2 regions of the Lachnoclostridium phytofermentans ISDg genome follow, and region 2 is predicted to be linked to the other one. Evidence: predicted binding sites of a transcription regulator. Region 2 holds the regulator's gene; the other holds the start of a gene.
The links. The regulator HrcA, encoded in region 2, represses chaperone genes, less so after heat shock. The targets are predictions, from matches to a motif close to TGTTAGCACTCNNNNNNNNNGAGTGCTAACA.
Positions count from the first base shown of each region.

Region 1: a site for HrcA is predicted at 2,058-2,088, ahead of CPHY_RS17045 (co-chaperone GroES). Genes of this name have one in related genera too.

Region 1 covers NC_010001.1:4,005,473-4,008,908, forward strand. The annotation lists gene groL (chaperonin GroEL) at 11-1,636, opposite strand; gene CPHY_RS17045 (co-chaperone GroES) at 1,735-2,022, opposite strand; gene CPHY_RS21005 (VanZ family protein) at 2,415-3,101, shown strand; gene CPHY_RS17055 (DUF6062 family protein) at 3,191-3,436, opposite strand, start outside.
Region 2 covers NC_010001.1:2,849,212-2,852,647, reverse strand. The annotation lists gene hemW (radical SAM family heme chaperone HemW) at 1-685, shown strand, start outside; gene hrcA (heat-inducible transcriptional repressor HrcA) at 967-2,004, shown strand; gene grpE (nucleotide exchange factor GrpE) at 2,038-2,700, shown strand; gene dnaK (molecular chaperone DnaK) at 2,921-3,436, shown strand, end outside.

The sequences.
Region 1 (3,436 bases), 1.2 Mb from region 2:
TATCAGTAAATTACATCATACCCATTCCGCCAGGGCCGCCTGCTGGCATAGCTGGAGCTGGTTCTTTAATGGATGCAACTGCAGCTTCTGTTGTTAAGAATGTAGAAGCAACACTGGTTGCATTCTGAAGAGCACTTCTTGTAACCTTAGAAGGATCAAGAATTCCGTCTTCTACCATATCTACATACTTCTCAGTTAGGGCATTGAAACCAACACCTGTTTTCTTTTCTCTAACCTTGTTAACAATAACAGCGCCTTCTAAACCAGCGTTTTGAGCGATGCATGATAATGGAGCTTCTAATGCTTTTAATATAATCTGTGCACCAGTTCTCTCATCACCTTCTAATTTAGCAGCAAGTTTAGCAACTTCCTTAGATGCATGGATGTAAGCAGAACCGCCACCTGCGATAATACCTTCTTCCACAGCTGCTCTTGTAGCTGCTAAAGCATCTTCCATACGAAGCTTCTTCTCTTTCATCTCAGTCTCTGTTGCAGCACCAACACGAATTACAGCTACACCACCTGCAAGTTTAGCAAGTCTCTCCTGTAATTTTTCTTTATCAAATTCTGATGTTGTTTCAGCAATCTGAGCCTTAATCTGAGAAATTCTAGCTTCGATTTCTGCTTTATTTCCTTCACCATCAACAATGATAGTGTTTTCTTTCTGAATTTTAACGGATTTTGCACGACCAAGCTGATCTAATGTAGCTTCTTTTAAGTCAAGGCCAAGTTCATCAGAGATAACAGTACCACCAGTTAAAATAGCGATATCTTGTAACATAGCCTTTCTTCTATCACCATAACCTGGCGCCTTAACACCAACAACAGTGAATGTCCCTCTTAACTTATTGATTACTAATGTTGTTAAAGCTTCGCCTTCGATATCTTCAGCGATGATTAATAATCTGGATCCACTTTGAACAATCTGCTCAAGAACAGGAAGGATCTCCTGAATGTTGCTGATCTTCTTATCTGTGATTAAAATATATGGATTATCTAGATTTGCTTCCATCTTATCCATATCAGTCGCCATATATGCGGAAACATATCCACGGTCAAATTGCATACCTTCTACTAAGTCAAGCTCAGTCTGCATAGTCTTAGACTCTTCAATGGTGATAACACCATCTTTGCTAACTTTATCCATAGCATCCGCAACCATCTCACCTACGGAATCATCGCCAGCAGAGATTGCAGCAACCTTAGCAATCTGATCTTTACCATTAATTGCTGAGCTCATACTGCTAATTGCTTCAACAGCGCAATCAGTAGCTTTCTTCATACCTCTTCTTAAGATGATCGGATTAGCACCTGCTGCAAGATTTTTCATACCTTCGTTAATCATAGCTTGAGCAAGAACAGTAGCTGTTGTTGTACCATCACCTGCTACATCATTTGTCTTTGTAGCAACTTCTTTTACAAGCTGAGCGCCCATATTCTCAAAGGAATCTTCTAACTCAATTTCTTTTGCAATAGTAACACCATCATTTGTAATTAATGGTGCACCGAAGGACTTATCAAGAACTACATTTCTTCCCTTTGGTCCTAGAGTTACTCTTACTGTATTTGCTAACTTGTTTACACCAGCTTCCATCGCTACTCTGGCATCTGCACTATATTTAATATCCTTAGCCATAATTGTATTCCTCCAAGTTTTAATTTATAATAATTCTGATTATATTTTCACGTTTTATTTATATGAATCATAAAAATATGATTCACACTTTATTATTATTAATCTGCTACAATTGCTACGATATCGTTTTGTTTTACAACGATAAATTCTTCTTCATCTAATTTTACTTCAGTTCCAGCATATTTGGAATAAATAACTTTGTCGCCAACTTTAACCTGCATGGTTACTTCTTTTCCATCCACCATTCCACCAGGGCCAACTGCAACAACCTCTGCTTGTTGTGGTTTTTCTTTTGCCTGACCAGGTAATACAATACCCGACTTTGTAGTCTCTTCTGCTACGAGTTGCTTTAATACAACTTTGTCTCCTAATGGCACTAATTTCATATTTATTTCCTCCTTTAATACTGTATCATATCAGTTATTAGCACTCACTCTATTCGAGTGCTAATCGTTGAGTATATATTAGTAAATTTTACTTCAATGTGCAACTTCTTTTTTTAATCAAAACGTTTCAAAAACCTTACTTATCTATTATATACTCTCGTATACTCTTGTATTCTCACTTTTTTATACTTTTTCATCTGTTTTACTAGATTCTTCTATAAAAATTGCAGCTTTTCCTTTCTTCATCTAGCAACTCAATTACTAATAATTTACATCTCTTTGCAACCATGTTATAATTGTTAACGTAGAAAATACTTTACATACCTACTATAAACTAAACTCTTGGTTTTTTCACTAAGAATAACACCTACATAGGATTGAGAGGAAATTGCATGGTTATAAAAATATTAAAACGCGGTATTTCCGCTATCTTGGGATTACTTTGTATTGGACTTATTCTTGTTACAGCAGTGGAAGTACTAAGCTTTCACGTTGGATATGATACGGGTGGCGTCTTTTTAGGGCTCTTTAGCATCACCCTGCTCTCATTGATTGCATCCTCACTTCTCTCTAGTTCCTTTCAAGAAATAAAGTGGAAACAGTATTCCATGAGAGCTGGTCTATTACTAATTTTTGTGTTTTATTGCCTCATACTTCTTAACTTACTTTTTACAAGTAGACATTTCTTTTTTGAAAATGCTTTTTCAAGTAATATCAAAAGGAGATTTATGACGGGTACAAACTTTATCCCATTTCATACTATGATGAGTTATTTAAAAAATTCCGATAACTTAAATTCATCCATTATATACACTAATATTTTTGGTAATCTGGCCGCGTTTGCACCAATGGGTTTTTTTTTACCACTGTTGTTTCAAAAGCTTAGAAAATTTCTCCCATTTGCTTGTGTAATGTTTCTTACTATTGCTGTTATTGAGTTAGCCCAATTTATAACAAACCTTGGTGTTATGGATATTGATGACTTAATTTTAAACCTAAGCGGTGCATCAATTGCTTTTTTCCTATGTAAATTACCATTCCTTATGAAGATATTTCAGAGATTTCATTGGATTTCATAGAATGAAGCGAGGACAAACGAAAATATTCCAGAGTGAAACTTAATTCTTTCCACTTGGAATTTTTCGTTTGTCCTCGCTTTTTGATAACTTTATTTATCTTCTACAGGAACACTATTGGTCTTTCGGATTGTTCTTGGAAGAGCATCTTTTGAGTTCTTCCATGGTTCATTGACATAGCGATAATCAAATTTATCCGTAAACCATTCTAAGTCATCTCTGACTCTTTTCATATTATCTACATAAAGTGTTCCGATTTCGGAACGAAACTCTTCTAACATTGCACCATTTAGATGCCTCTCTGCTAAATCATACAACATTCCAAAATGCTTAGTACA
Region 2 (3,436 bases):
TTTAATGTCCGCTCTACCTTATCAGAACTTAGAATCTTATGAAACTACTTTAGAGAAGGTGCTTAAGTTAAAGCCAGAGCATATATCTGCGTATAGTCTTATCTTAGAAGAAGGAACATCCTTTTATGAAAGATTCTCAGAACATGGGGATGAAAAGGATGCCATTCCAGATGTGATACTCGATAGGTTAATGTATGAACACACAAAGGAGATACTACTTTCTCATGGTTACAATCGATATGAAATTTCAAATTATGCAAAACCTGGGAGAGAATGCCTTCATAATATCGGGTATTGGAGAAGGATTGATTATCTAGGATTAGGACTTGGTTCTTCCTCTTTATTAGATCATGTTAGATATCGTAATCTTGATACGATGAACGAATATGAAAAAGCATTAAAATCCTCTTTAAAAGTTAGACAAGTAGAAGAGATGCTTAGTAAGAATGCTGAAATGGAAGAGTTTATGTTTCTAGGACTACGTCTTAGTAAAGGTGTTAGTAAAAAGGAATTTGAACAACAATTTCTAGTTTCTATGGATGAAATCTATGGTACGAAACTGATGGAGCTACAAAAGAATGGTCTATTGATGATTGATGAGGTTTATGTTTCTCTGACAGATAGAGGTATTGATGTAAGCAATCAGGTATTAGTTGAATTTTTACTGGATGATACGGTTATCTAAAATTATTACTGTAAAATCGATAATAGAAAAAACAAACAGAGGATGTCTTTTTTCGGTAGAAATGAAAGTTCCTCATGAAATTTTAATGAATTTTCTCAAAATAGGAGTTGACAAACGATTTTAATAGTGATAATTTATGTATAAAGATGTTAGCACTCCACCTCAATGAGTGCTAACAACAAAAACGGAAGGTTCGAAAGTCGCGAATTATAATCCGTTTCCTCAATGCAATAACCACTTGCAAGAAAATACAAACGATCTTGGTTTGAGAAGGAGGGGATATGCAGTTAGATGACAGAAAGCTGAAAATTTTACAAGCTATAATTCGAAATTATTTAGAAACTGGTGAACCTGTCGGTTCTAGAACAATTTCGAAATATACGGATTTAAATTTAAGCTCTGCAACCATTCGAAATGAAATGTCTGACTTAGAAGAATTAGGCTACATCATTCAGCCGCATACCTCTGCTGGACGAATCCCATCAGATAAGGGGTATCGACTTTATGTGGATACCATGATGGAGGATAAGGTAACTGAGGTCGAAAACATGCGAGATATGTTGCTTGAAAAGGCTGACAAGATGGAAACCTTATTACAGCAAGTTGCAAGACTTCTTGCCGTAAATACGAATTATGCAACGATGGTGACATCACCGCAATATCGTTCTAGAAAGGTTAAATTCCTACAAGTTTCAGAAGTTGATACGACGCAAATTCTAACAATAATTGTACTAGAAGGCAATATCGTAAAGAATAAGATAATTGCAATTGCGGAACCATTAGATAAGGAAACACTTCTAAAATTAAACATTGTATTAAATACGTTCCTACAAGGTTTGGATTTAAGTGAAATTAATCTCGCATTAATCCGTCAAATGAAGGAACAAGCGGCAGAACATAGCTCCGTGGTTAGCGATATTTTAGATGCGGTTGCACAAGCCATTAGTGAAGAAGATGATATTCAGATTTTTACAAGTGGAGCAACGAATATTCTTAAATATCCTGAACTGAATGACATGGAGAAAGCCAGCGAATTACTCTACACTTTAGAGGAAAAAAAGCAACTGACAAATCTTATGAACAATGAGGTTTCCAGTGGTGAGAACCGTGGAATACAAGTTTACATCGGGAATGAAACTCCGGTAGACTCAATGAAGGATTGTGCAGTAGTTACCGCGACCTATCAAATTGAAGAAGGTGTCTATGGTAAAATTGGTATCATTGGCCCAAAGAGAATGGATTATGAAAAGGTTGTAAGTACACTGCAAAACCTTATGTGTCAGTTGGATGATATATTTAAGAAAGACAATGATAGATAAAGAAAGAAGGGTGACATAAACGTGGCGGATAACATGGATTTTAAAGATCTGATGGCAGACGAAGCGGAAGATATAATAGAAAAGGATATTGCGAGAGTAAACCAAGCTTCAGAAGACATCGACCAGGAGAATCAATCAGAAGTTGTAGATGATACCACAGAAAACGAAGATGCAAGTGAAGAAGTTTATGAGGAAGATACTGCATCTGAGGATGGTTCAAAGGAGAAAAAGTCCTTTTTTAAGAAAAAAGAAAAGAAAGACAAAAAGGATGAAAAGATTGATGAATTAACCGATCGCTTAATGCGCAATATGGCAGAGTTTGAGAATTTCAGAAAACGTACAGAAAAAGAAAAAACTCAGATGTTCGAAGTTGGTGCGAAAGATATTATTGAACGTATCCTTCCGGTGATTGATAATTTTGAACGTGGATTAGCTGCTGTATCAGTAGAAGAAAAAGATAGCGCTTTTGTTCAAGGTATCGAAAAAATCTACAAACAACTTGTTACTACATTAGAAGCTGCTGGTGTAAAGCAAATTGAAGCAGCAGGGAAGGAATTTGATCCTGATTTCCATAATGCAGTAATGCATGCAGAAGATGAGGAATACGGTGAAAACATCGTAGCAGAAGAATTCCAAAAGGGATATATGTACCGTGAAACTGTGGTTAGACACAGCATGGTGAAAGTAGTAAACTAAGATAGTCCAGTTGTTTATGAGTAAGTAACTTACTTATCTTACTTTAATATACAAACAAATAAACGTTGGATTAAATAGCGTTGAATTATATAACATTGAATCAATTAACACTTGATGAAAGATGATTAATAAAATTGGTTATTTTATAGAACAGGAGAATGTTATTGCATTCCTTGTTCTCAAAAAATAGATTTCTATAAAAAATTAGGAGGAATATATTATGGGTAAAATCATTGGTATTGATTTAGGAACAACGAACTCATGTGTTGCCGTAATGGAAGGCGGAAAGCCAGTTGTTATTGCTAACACAGAAGGTTCTAGAACTACTCCATCCGTAGTAGCTTTTACAAAAACTGGAGAAAGAATTGTTGGTGAGCCTGCAAAACGTCAAGCGGTTACCAATGCTGATAAGACTATCTCTTCTATTAAGAGACATATGGGTACTGATTTCAGAGTATCTATTGATGACAAGAAATTCACTCCACAAGAAATTTCTGCAATGGTTCTTCAGAAATTAAAAGCAGATGCAGAAGGTTATCTTGGTGAAAAAATATCAGAAGCTGTTATTACAGTACCTGCTTACTTTAACGATGCTCAAAGACAGGCTACAAAAGATGCTGGTAAGATTGCTGGCCTTGATGTTAAGAGAATTATTAACGAGCCAACAGCAGCAGCACTTGCTTACGGTCTTGATAACGAGCATGAGCAGAAAATCATGGTATACGACTTAGGTGGT